Regions from separate parts of the Microbacterium sp. SORGH_AS_0428 genome, predicted to be linked through region 2. Evidence: predicted binding sites of a transcription regulator. Region 2 holds the regulator's gene; each other region holds the start of a gene.
The links. Region 2 encodes HspR, which represses chaperone genes until heat shock. Its sites were predicted from a motif close to AAGTTGAGTCNNNNNGACTCAACTT; they were not measured.

Region 1: a site for HspR is predicted at 1,077-1,101, ahead of QE374_RS11870 (Hsp20/alpha crystallin family protein). Genes of this name have one in related genera too.
Region 3: a site for HspR is predicted at 2,608-2,632, ahead of QE374_RS14540 (ATP-dependent Clp protease ATP-binding subunit). Genes of this name have one in related genera too.

The regions. Positions count from the first base shown of each region.
Region 1 is NZ_JAVIZT010000001.1:2,442,464-2,446,499, reverse strand. It holds gene QE374_RS11880 (helix-turn-helix transcriptional regulator) at 1-48, shown strand, start outside; gene QE374_RS11875 (hypothetical protein) at 71-379, shown strand; gene QE374_RS11870 (Hsp20/alpha crystallin family protein) at 588-1,025, opposite strand; gene QE374_RS11865 (hypothetical protein) at 1,186-2,154, shown strand; gene QE374_RS11860 (long-chain-fatty-acid--CoA ligase) at 2,156-3,868, opposite strand; gene pgl (6-phosphogluconolactonase) at 3,898-4,036, opposite strand, start outside.
Region 2 is NZ_JAVIZT010000001.1:1,774,852-1,778,887, reverse strand. It holds gene dnaK (molecular chaperone DnaK) at 1-629, shown strand, start outside; gene QE374_RS08440 (nucleotide exchange factor GrpE) at 641-1,213, shown strand; gene QE374_RS08435 (DnaJ C-terminal domain-containing protein) at 1,223-2,215, shown strand; gene QE374_RS08430 (heat shock protein transcriptional repressor HspR) at 2,298-2,741, shown strand; gene QE374_RS08425 (GntR family transcriptional regulator) at 2,819-3,478, shown strand; gene QE374_RS08420 (phosphoglycerate dehydrogenase) at 3,628-4,036, shown strand, end outside.
Region 3 is NZ_JAVIZT010000001.1:2,973,217-2,977,252, reverse strand. It holds gene QE374_RS14540 (ATP-dependent Clp protease ATP-binding subunit) at 26-2,566, opposite strand; gene QE374_RS14535 (EI24 domain-containing protein) at 2,696-3,427, shown strand; gene QE374_RS14530 (hypothetical protein) at 3,507-3,665, shown strand; gene QE374_RS14525 (DUF3817 domain-containing protein) at 3,672-4,036, opposite strand, start outside.

The DNA of each region.
Region 1 (4,036 bases), 670 kb from region 2:
CCGGACGACGCCGTGCGCCTGACGATGTGGCTCCCGCCGGCGGCGTGAGCTCCCGACCTACACTCGTGCCATGAGTGCTTTCCTCCCCGGTTCCCGCGGCACGCAACCCTGCCCCAACTGCGGCGCCGAAGTCGCGCAGTCGGACCGGTACCCCGAGTATCTCTGCGGCGAGTGCGAGGCTCGCGCCGTGGATGCGGACGGCGCCCGCGTCACCGGATCGAACGCCTCCTTCGGCGGCGGCTTCGTCCTGCACTGGCCGGACGGCGAGCACGAGTCCCTCCCGTGCGCCTCGGCGCGGGTGTGGGTCGACGGACGTGAGTGGGAGTACTCCGAGGCGCGCTTCGGCGGGGTGCTGATCACGCCCGTCCGCGAGAGCTGACCCGGTAGTCGGCTATGCGTCGGCAAAGAATCACGAAAAGGTAACGGAAACCTCTTCCCCTCCGTTATCGCACCGTTATAGAGTGCTCGCACGGTAGTTGTTTTGCTGTGGCAGCTACCGACATGTGATTGCAGGACACTCTTGGTGCAAAGGGACAAGGGCCGGTCGGAAGCCTCTCCGACCGGCCCTTACTGCTGTCCGCGGTGCGTCAGCTCTGCGACTCCGAAACCTGCAGCGCGGGGGCGTCGTCACCCGTGGCGATCTCGACCTTGCGCGGCTTGGCCTTCTCGCTGACGGGGATCGTGACGCTCAGTACGCCGTTGCGGTAGCTCGCCGAGATCTTCTCGGTGTCGAGCCCCTGCCCGAGGCTCAGCTGACGCAGGAACGTGCCCGACGTCCGCTCACGCGTGATCCAGGTGACTCCGTCACCGGCCGACAGCGTGCGCTCGGCGCGGATGGTGAGTAGCTGACCGTCGATGTCGACGTCGACCGATCCGGGGTCGATGCCCGGCAGGTCGGCGGTCAGGACGTAGTGGTCGCCGTCACGGTAGAGGTCCATCGGCATCTGCCGAGGCCCGCGCCGCGCGGTGTCGAAGAACGTGTTCGCCATGCGCTCCAGGTCACGGAGCGAGTCGTATGCAGCCATAGTCGTCTCCTCTCGAGCGGGATCGGATGCGGGATCCGACCCGTAGTCCCTAAGTTGAGCCCCCTTGACTCAACAATCACAGATTAGCACTCTCCTATCGAGAGTGCTAGTTCTCACAGACCCCCTCTGGAGCATGTCGGCGACCTCATAGAATCGGCGGGTGAACCACCCCGCCGAGACGGCGAAGAAGCCGCCTCTGCTGCGGAGGATCGCCCTGAATCCGCTGGTCTGGGCGGCCGCCTGCACGCTGGCGGCGCTGCCCGGATACCTCACGGACGGCGGGTTCTTCTCGTACCTGATGTCGATCATCGCGGGTGCGCTGTGCGGGATGTGGTTCGTGAGCCTCACGGTGCGCATGCCGCATCCGACCGGCGCGATCGTCCATCTGCTCGCGGCGGTCGCGCTCGTACCGGCGCTGTATGCGTCGATCGAGGTCGTTCCGCAGCTGCTGACACCCGGCGCGCCGCGCGCGATCTACACGGGAGTCCTCTTCGCACTGCCGCCCGCGGCCGGCTGGGTGTGGATCACGCTGCTCAACCGGGTGATCAACCTCCTGCCGGGCAAGCCCCGGGTGCGGGCGCCGCTGGCGTGGGAGAACGACGGCGATGCCGTCGTCGTTCGCTTCCGAGCGATCCCGATGCGGATGCGGGAGCTCACCTTGTGGATGGTCGCCACAATCGTCGCGACGGGAGCGATCGTCACGACGGCGCTCATCATGTTCAGCACCATCGTCGAGCGACTCGGACCCCGCATGCTGATCCTCGCGCTCGGGGCGCTCTTCGGCTTGCCCGCGTATCTCATCGTCACCGCGCTGCTGCGCAGGCGCTCGGTCGACGCTGCCGTGCGCGTATCGCGCGACCGGATGTGGATCACCGCAGGCGAGACGACGCACGCGCTGCGCCTGAACCAGATCGAGCGGCTGCGATGGGGCATGAGCAGCGACTACGCGCGGCTCGAGGTCACCGCACCGGGGATCGATCTGGCGCTGCTGGTGGGCATCGCGAAGCAGGCGGACGGCCTCGCCTCCGAGCTTCCCCCGCTCCCGGGGCGAACCCTTCGCCTCGCCGAGACGGAAGGGCTCGAGAAGACCACCTCGCGCCGCGGCCTGGTGACCCTCTCGCGCGGCTGACTCAGCGGGCCGACAGGCGCTCGCGGACGACCCGGCGCAGAACCTTGCCGATCTGCGACCGCGGCAGATCCTCCACCTCCACGATCCGCTTGGGCACCTTGTACGAGGTGATGTGCGTGCGCGCGAAGTCCCGCAGCGCGGACGCGTCGAAGACCGCGCCCTCGCGGGTGACGATCGCGGCCACCACATCCTCTCCACCGGAAGGGCGCGGGATGCCGACGACGGCCGCCTCTGCCACATCCGGGTGCAGCAGCAGCACCTGCTCGACCTCGGTCGGGCTGACGTTGAAGCCACCGGTGATGATGAGTTCCTTCACCCGGTCGATGACGGTGACGAAGCCGTCCTCGCTGACCGTCACGATGTCGCCGGTGCGCAGCCAGCCTCCGGGAAGCAGCACTGCCGCCGTCTCGTCGGGCTGCTGCCAGTAGCCCTGGAACACCTGCGGGCCGCGGATGAGCAGCTCCCCCGCCTCCCCGACCGGCCGGTCGACGCGCGGATCGTCGGGGTCGACGACCCGGATCTCGGTGCTCGGGAAGGGCACACCCACCGTGCCGGGGCGCCGCGACGGCCCGATCGGATTGCCCAGGGCGACCGGAGAGGTCTCGGTCATCCCGTAGCCCTCCACGAGCAGTCCGCCGGTCGCCTCCTCCCAGCGCGTCACCGTCGGCACCGGCAGGCTGGTCGCTCCGGAGATGGCGAAGCGGATGCTGGAGAGATCGACACCCTTGCGGGTGCTCGCCCGCGAGAGCGCATCGTAGATCGGCGGCACGGCGGGCAGGAACGTCGGCCTCGATTTCGCGGAGGCGGCGACGACCGCATCCACGTCGAACTTCGGGAAGAGCACGACGCGCGCACCCAGCGAGATCGCGAAGGTGAGGCAGAGGGTGAGCCCGTACGCGTGGAACAACGGCAGCACGGCGTAGAACACCTCGCCACCCTCGGTGAGCCCCGGGACCCACGCGCGCCCCTGCGCGGCGTTGGAGCGGAGGTTGCGGTGCGAGAGGATCGCCGCCTTGGGCGTGCCCGTCGTACCGCTGGTCAGCTGCAGCAGCGCGGTGTCGTCCAGACGCGGCTTCGGCCACTTGCGCGGGAGCTTGCGCACGCGCACGAAATCGGACCATTCGAGCAGGCCGCGGGCGCGGGGGCGGGTCGTCATCGCCTCACGCGTCTCGCGAGCCTTGGCCACCGGAAGCCGCAGCGCCAGGCGCTTGCCGAAGGGCAGCGCATCCGGCATCCGCACCGACACGATGGCCGAGGGCGCGACGTCCTCGGGGAACTCGGCGACGGTGTCGGCGACCTTGTCCCAGACGATCGCGACCACCGCGCCGTGCACCTCGAACTGGTGGCGCAGCTCACGCGGCGTGTAGAGCGGGTTGTGCTCGACGACGATCGCCCCGATGCGCAGAGCCGCGTAGAACGCGACGATGTGCTGGGGGCAGTTCGGCAGGATGAGCGCGACCCGGTCGCCGGCCTGCACACCCAGCTTGCGCAGGGCGTTCGCGGCGCGGGAGACCTGTTCGCCCACATCGGCGTACGTCGTCTCGGCGCCGAAGAACTCCAGCGCGACGCGGTCGCCGTAACGCGAGACGGACGCGTCGAGGAGGTCGACGAGCGTCTCGGTGACGGGTTCGATCTCGGCGGGCACTCCCTCTGCGTAGGAAGCGATCCAGGGGCGGGACTCCAGCGGCGAGCCGGAGATCGTGTCCGCGGTCATGTCCATTCCTCCCGTGCGCAGCGTGCGGCTCAGCTGGCCGCTGCCTCGTCGAACAGCCACTGCACGGACCCTCCGGCGGCGGTGACGTGAGCCGCGACGACCGCGATGGGCAGCGCGCCATCGGTGAGCGCCTCCGCCAGCGCATCCTTCTTGCCAGCGCCCGTCGCG
Region 2 (4,036 bases):
CGATCCAGGTCTTCCAGGGCGAGCGCGAGTTCACCCGCGACAACAAGCCGCTCGGCACGTTCGAGCTGACCGGCATCGCTCCCGCGCCCCGCGGCATCCCGCAGGTCGAGGTCACCTTCGACATCGACGCGAACGGCATCGTCCACGTCTCGGCGAAGGACAAGGGCACCGGCAAGGAGCAGTCGATGACCATCACGGGCGGCTCGTCGCTTCCCAAGGAGGACATCGAGCGCATGGTGCGCGAGGCCGAGGAGCACGCCGCCGAGGACAAGAAGCGGCGCGAGTCGGCTGAGACCCGCAACCAGGCCGAGACCCTCTCGTACTCCGTCGACAAGCTGATCTCCGAGAACGCCGACAAGCTGCCCGCCGAGGTCAAGGACTCCGTGCAGGCCGACGTCGACGCGCTGAAGGCAGCGCTCGCCGGTGAGGACGACGACGCGGTCAAGACCGCGTTCGACAAGCTGAACCAGAGCCAGAGCCAGCTGGGCGAGGCCCTGTACCAGGCCGCACAGGCCGAGGGTCAGCCCGCCGACCCGTCCGCCACCGACCCGGGCAGCGGCACCACGCCGAACCCCGAGGAGGACGTCATCGACGCCGAGGTCGTCGACGACGAGGACGAGAAGAAGTAAGAGATACGACCATGACGGACAAGAACTTCGAACAGTCGGACGACGGCGACGAGGTTCGGCCCGGCGAGGAGGGGTCGGAGGCGCAGGCCTCCGACCCCGCTTCGCAGGAGCCGGAGCTGACGGTCGACGACATCCTGGGTGCCGAGCAGAACGCGGATGCGGCGGCGGAGGACCCCGACCTGCTGGGAGATCTCAAGCGCCTGCAGGCCGAGTACGCCAACTACCGGCGTCGCACCGAGGAGCAGCGGGAGGTGGAGATCGAGCGCGCGAAGGGCTCGGTGGCCAAGAACCTGCTGCCCGTGCTCGACGATCTCGACCGTGCTGCCAAGCACGGCGACCTCGCCGAGGGCACCCCGTTCGCGGCGATCGCCGAGAAGCTGCGCGGCGTGGCCGAGCGCATGGGCCTGGTCACCTACGGTGCGGCCGGCGAGGCGTTCGACCCGCAGCAGCACGAGGCGATCTTCCAGCAGCCGACACCCGGTCAGACCGAGGCGACGATCCTCGAGGTGGTCGAGGTCGGTTACCGACTCGGCTCCGTCGAGCTGCGCCCCGCGAAGGTCGTGGTCGCCGTGCCGGCGGACTAGGAGGAGAACGTGGCCAGTCAGGACTGGTTCGACAAGGACTTCTACGCGGTGCTCGGCGTCGCGAAGGACGTCTCCGACGCCGATCTGAAGAAGACGTACCGCAAGCTCGCCCGCCAGTACCACCCGGATTCGAACCCCGGGGATGCGGCGGCCGAGGCGCGCTTCAAGGAGATCAGCGAAGCGTACTCGGTGCTCAGCGACAAGGAGCAGCGCGAGGAGTACGACCAGATGCGCGCCATGGGCTCCGGCGCCCGCTTCACCGCGGGCGGTGCGGGTGCGGGCGGTTTCGAGGACGTGTTCTCGCGCTTCGGCCAGGGCCGCGGGGGCAGCCAGTTCGACGCGGGCGGTTTCGAGGACTTCTTCACGATGTTCGACCGCGGCGGATCGAGCTCGTTCGGAACGGGCCGCTTCGGTCAGACCTCGGGCGGCTACCGCGGCTTCGGCGGACCCACCAAGGGCGCCGACGTCACGGCGCGCACGACGCTCGACTTCGCGACGGCCGTGGGCGGCGAGACGATCACGCTCCAGGGCGAGGACGGCAAGCCGTTCAAGGTGAAGATCCCCGCCGGCGTCGCCGACGGGCAGAAGATCCGGCTCCGTGGCCGCGGGCGCCCCTCGCCCGACGGCGGCGAGGCCGGCGACATCGTCGTGCAGGTCTCGGTGCGGCCGCATCCGGTCTTCACGCGCGACGGGCTCAACCTGCGCCTGACCGTGCCGATCACCTTCACCGAGGCCGTGCTCGGCGCGACCATCGAGGTCCCCACCCTGGGCGGCGACCCGGTGCGCCTGCGCGTGGCTCCGGGGACGCCTTCGGGTCGGGTCCTTCGGGTGAAGGGACGCGGCGTGCACACCCAGAAGGGCACGGGCGATCTGCTCGCCGAGGTGCAGGTGGCGGTGCCCGCCCACCTCGACGACGCGGCCAAGGAGGCACTCGAGCGCTTCCAGGAGCTCGAGCCCAAGGAGAACCCGCGCGCCGAGCTGATGGCCAAGGCGCGCAACTGACGAACGATCCGCGGATGCGGTATCCGGATCCGGATGCCGCACCCGCGGGTCACGAGATGATCGGGGCAAGGAGGTGAGCGGGATGGACGAGAACGAGATCGACGACGAGGCGCCGGTGTTCGCGATCGCGACGGCCGCGGAACTCGCCGGCATGCACCCGCAGACCCTGCGTCAGTACGACCGGCTCGGACTGGTCGTGCCCGGACGCACCAAGGGCGGCTCGCGCCGGTACTCGGTGCGCCACATCGAGCAGCTGCGCGAGGTCTCGCGCCTGTCGGCGGACGGCATGAGCCTGCCCGCCATCGCCCGCATCATCGAGCTCGAGAACCGCGTGCGTGAGCTTCACGGCCGCGTGCGCGACCTGGAGAACGCGATGCGCGCCGAGCTCGATCGCAGGCCCGGAGCGCGCGTGTTCGCGGCCGGCCCCTCGGGCTCGGTGGTGTCGCTGCGCTCGGGCACGCGCGTGCGCCGCTCCACCGAGATCGTGGTCTGGAGACCGCGGCGCGAACTGCCTCCCGCGGACTGAGTCCGCGCCGCGGTGGATTTGACCCGTGGACAAGCGCGGTGCAACGCTGACTGTTAACCGACGACAGTGAGGTGCTCGTGTCCGATCTCCGCCCCCTTGCGATGGGTGACCAGATAGCCCATCGCCTTCGCGTCGAGATCATCAAGGGGATCATCCCCGCCGATACGCACCTCGCCGAGGATGCCCTCGCCACGCGTTTCGACGTCAGCCGCGGTCCCGTTCGCGATGCTCTGCGGCACCTGGAGGCGGAGGGACTGGTCGAGGATCGCCGCAAACGCATCTACACGCGCGCCGTCGGCATGACCGACATCGAAGAGCTGTACATGCTGCGCGAGGTGCTGGAGTCCCTCGCCATCCGGCTCGCCATCGCCAACGCCAGTTCCAAGGACTGGGACCGCGTGCAGGCGATCGTCGACGACATGGCGGCGGCCGCCGAGAGCGACGACGGCGAGCGTTTCGCGGATGCGGACATGCAGTTCCACACGAGCTTCTACGTCAACGCGCGCAACCGCCGGCTGATGGAGGCGTGGCGCCCGTACCAGCGCATCTTCGCGATCCTGTTCGAGCTCAGCGACACGAGCGACATCGCTTCGGCAACAGCCGATCATCAGGGCTTTCTCGATGTGATCCGCACCGGCGACGCCGATGCCGCCGTCAAGCGGCTGCATCTGCACCTGACCCTCGCCAAGGGTCACGTGCGTGACGCCCTGCGCAGCCTGCCCGACGCCGCGCACTGACGGCCCCGTCGTCGATCCCCGTCTGGCGGGGCATTTGACACGGCCCTCGCGCTGTCCTATGTTGACTGTTAACAGAAAACAGATCGTTCAACGGTGACCGGTCGCTCCGCCTGGAGCAGCCCCGACCCGTTTCGAGGAGGGGCTTCCAGATGGCAGGACACGATTCGATCGCACCGGTGGGTGCAGGTCGCACCGTCATCGTCGGACCGGTCCGCTACCCGGCCCTGTGCGCCTCCGGCCGTGCGCTGCTTCTCGAGCACGGCTTCACGCTCGTGGAGAACGAGTCCACCGTGCCGTGGACGGCCGACGAACTGCACGCCCGCATCGCGGATGCGGATGCCGCCGTCGCCGGCGTCGAGGTCTACGACGCCGATGCCCTCGATCGCGCCGACCGGCTGCAGATCATCTCTCGCCTCGGTGTGGGACTCGACAACATCGACCTCGACGCGGCGCGCGCCCGCGACATCCGCGTCGTGAACGTCCCCGGCGGCAACGCCGCAGCCGTCGCCGAACTGGCGATCGGCTTCATGCTGGCGCTGCTGCGCCGCATCCCCGAGC
Region 3 (4,036 bases), 1.2 Mb from region 2:
GGCACGGGGTGGCGGTCGGTTCGGATCAGACGGCGACGGCGCTGCGGGTCACGGCCGCAGCGACCGGCCGACCCTCGACGACGTCGACGCGCACGGCGCCCTGGTCGCTCAGTTCGCCGGAGACGAGCAGGTCGGCGATGCGGTCGTCGATCTCCCGCTGGATGAGGCGGCGCAGCGGGCGCGCTCCGTACTCGGGCTCGTAGCCGTGCTCGGCCAGCCAGTCCACGACGGCCTCGGTCGCCTCGAACGAGATCTCGCGCCGCGCCAGCCGGGATGCGCTCTGCTCCAGCAGGAGGGACACGATGCTGCGAAGCTGCGCCTTCTCGAGCTTGCGGAACAGCACGATCTCGTCGATGCGGTTCAAGAACTCGGGGCGCATCGCTTCGCGGAGCTTTCCCATGACGCGGGCGCGCAGCTCCCCCTCATCACCGAAGCCCGTGGCCCCGCCACCGTCGGCGATGAACCCGATCGCGCCGGAGCGCGATGCGAGAAACTCGCTGCCGATGTTCGAGGTCATGATGACGACGGTGTTGCGGAAGTCGACCGTGCGTCCCTGTCCGTCGGTCAGCCGGCCGTCGTCGAGCACCTGGAGCAGCAGGTTGAACACATCGGGGTGCGCCTTCTCGATCTCGTCGAACAACACCACCGAGTACGGTGCGCGCCGCACCCGCTCGGTCAGCTGCCCGGCCTCGTCGTATCCCACGTAGCCGGGAGGGGCGCCTACGAGACGGGAGACCGTGTGACGCTCGCCGAACTCGCTCATGTCGAAGCGGATGACGGCGTTCTCGTCCTCGAAGAGAGAGGCGGCGAGAGACTTCGCCAGCTCCGTCTTGCCCACGCCCGTGGGTCCGAGGAAGAGGAACGATCCCACCGGCCGACGACTGTCGCCCATACCGGTCCGGTTGCGCCGGACGGCCGTCGCGACCGCGGTGACCGCCGCATCCTGACCGATCACCCGGGCGTGAAGCTCGGACTCGAGCCCCGCCAGGCGTCCGCGCTCGCTCTCCGTCAGGCGCGACACCGGGATGCCCGTGCTGCGGCTGATGACGGCGGCGATGTGCTCGGCGTCCACGACCTGCTCCCCGCGCACCGCGTCGCGACGGGTCGCCTCGTCGATGCGGCGCTGCACATCGGCGATCTCGTCACGCAGGCGCATCGCGTCCTCGTAGCGCTCGGCTGCCACCGCCGCGTTCTTGTCCGCCTCGAGGGTGGCCAGCTGCGCCATCAGCTCGGACACGTCGACCGCGACTCCCAGGCGCAGCCGGAGCCGCGCTCCGGCCTGGTCGATGAGGTCGATCGCCTTGTCCGGCAGGACGCGATCGCTCAGGTAGCGGTCGCTGAGCTCGACGGCGGCACGCAGCGCGTCGTCGGTGTAGGTGATGGCGTGGTGCTGTTCGTAGGCGGGGCGGAGGCCGTGCAGGATCCGCACCGCATCCTCGACGGAAGGCTCGCCGACCTTCACCGGCTGGAACCGGCGCTCCAGCGCGGGATCCTTCTCGATGGTGCGGTACTCGGCGAGGGTGGTCGCACCCACCAGGTGCAGATCGCCTCGGGCGAGGCGGGGCTTGAGGATGTTGCCGGCGTCCATGGCGCCGTCGCTGCCGGCCCCCGCGCCGACCACCGTGTGCACCTCGTCGATGAAGACGATCAGTTCGCCCTTGCGCTGGGCGATCTCACCCATCGTCGCCGTCAGGCGCTCCTCGAAGTCGCCGCGGTAACGGGCGCCCGCGAGCATCGCCGGAAGATCCAACGAGACGACGCGGCTGCCGCGCAGCTGCTCGGGCACCTCGCCCGAGACGATCGCCTGGGCGAGTCCCTCGACGATCGCGGTCTTTCCGACGCCGGCCTCTCCGATGAGCACGGGGTTGTTCTTGGTACGACGGCTCAGGATCTCGATGGTCTGCTCGATCTCGTCCGCCCGGCCGATCACCGGGTCCAGCTCCCCCGCCTCGGCGAGGGAGGTGAGGTCGCGCCCGTAGCGCTCCAGCATGGTCGCGGGCTCGGATGCACTCGCCTGCTCCGGTGCGCGCTCACCACCTGTGACGGTCTCGCGCACGCTCTGCGTCAGCGCCTCCGCCGTCACTCCGGCGCGCGCGAGGATCTGGCCCGCGGGCGTGTCCTGAGCGAGGACGAGCGCGAAGAAGAGGTGCTCGGGGTCGATGTAGGTCGAGCCGGAGGAACGCGCGACCTGGAACGCGTGGAAGAGAGCGCGCTGCACGGACGTCGTGACGACCGCACTGTCGACGTCGGCGACATCTGCGCTGGCCGGCAGACGCTGCTCGGACTCGCGCACGATGCTCTCGGGGTCGACGCCCAGTCGGGCGATCGCATCACGCACCTGGTCGACACGCACGATCTCGCGCAGCACATGCAACGCGTCGAGCTCGTGCTGACCGCGCGCAAGGGCGAACCGCCCGGCATCCTGCAGGGTCTCCTGCGTCCGTGCGCTGAGATAGCGCGACAGATCGATCGACCGCGCCGCGCGTCCGCGCTCACCCGCGAGGTAGCGGGAGAGGAAGTCGTCGAAGGCGTCGCGGCCCTCGTCGGGGGTGAAATCTTCAGGCATCTGTTCTCCTGATCGGGTTCGGGGTGTCGCTCTGCAAAACGGAGTTGAGCGACGACACATCAAGTTCAACACCTGGAGGATGACGTTATTCCCACTACGCTCGTCCCAGCGCGGCGGTGAGGAGATGGAGTGAACGAGGTGCTTCACGGCGCACGTCTGCTGCTCAGCGGATTCGGCTGGTTCACGCGACGCCCGGGCCTGATGTTCCTCGGCCTCCTGCCCGCGCTCATCGTGAGCGCCGGCCTCTCGGTGGCGCTCGTAGCACTCGCAACGGCCCTGGCCCCGCTCACGGATGCCGTCACCCCGTTCGCCGACGATTGGCCTGCGGTGTGGACCATCGCATTGCGCGTCGCGCTCGGCGTCGCGGTCTTCGCCGGCGCACTCCTGCTGGCGGCCACCACGTTCACCGCACTGACCCTGATCGTCGGCGAACCGTTCTACGACCGGATCTGGCGCAGCGTCGAGATCGCCGATTCGGGCGTCGTCCCCGAACAGGATCCGGGCTGGCGGGCGGCCTTCGCCGACGCGACCGGCCTCATCGTGCGCGGCGCGCTCGCGGCCGCGCTCGCTTTCGTGCTCGGGTTCATCCCGCTGATCGGCGGCGTGGTCGGCACGGTGACCGGCGTCCTGCTGTCGGGGTGGATCCTCGCGGACGAGCTCTCGGGGCGGGCGCTGACGGCGCGCGGAATCGATCGCCGCGCTCGGCGCCGCCTGCTGCGAGCGGCCCGCGGCCGGGCGCTCGGCTTCGGCATCATGACGCAGCTGTGCTTCCTCATCCCGCTCGGAGCGGTGTTCACGATGCCCGCGGCCGTGGTGGGCGCGACCCGCCTCGCGGCGAGCGTGTCGCCGACCGAGGAGTAGACCCGCTCAGGGATGCGGATGCGGTCGGTCTGAACGCAGGCGACCCGGTACTCTGGAGGGAGTCTTCCGAAGGAGTGCCATGTACATCGTGTCCCTGCTGCTGTTCCTGCTCGGGATGTTCGCGTTCGGCATCTCGTTCTCGGTGCCCGGCTTCCAGGCCGTCATCTTCGTCGCCGGCATCCTGCTCATCTCTGCCGCCATGGCGCTGCCCATCCACGTGCGGGCCCGCGCGAAGTGAGTCCGCTCAGGCCCGTCCACCGGGAGGGCCGATCACGATCAGCACGGTGAAGGCCACCGCGACAGCGGCGGCGATCACGATCGCCGAAAGAACCGGCCGACGCAGCACGGAGCGCAGCACACGGTCGTGCCATGCCGCATCCCGCGGGTCGGACCCGGCTTGCAGACGCCATTCGCCTCGCAGCCGAGCGGTGCGCGAGAGCCAGAGCTCGACGGGCAGCGTCGCGTAGGGCACGACCGCACTGACGAGCGCCAGCGCGGTCACCCCGCCGCGCCACCGCTGGTTCTTGGCGACCAGGATCACCGTCGCCCCGTACGACAGGAAGACGAACCCGTGAATGCCGCCGCCGATGGTCACGGCGGGCGCGAAAC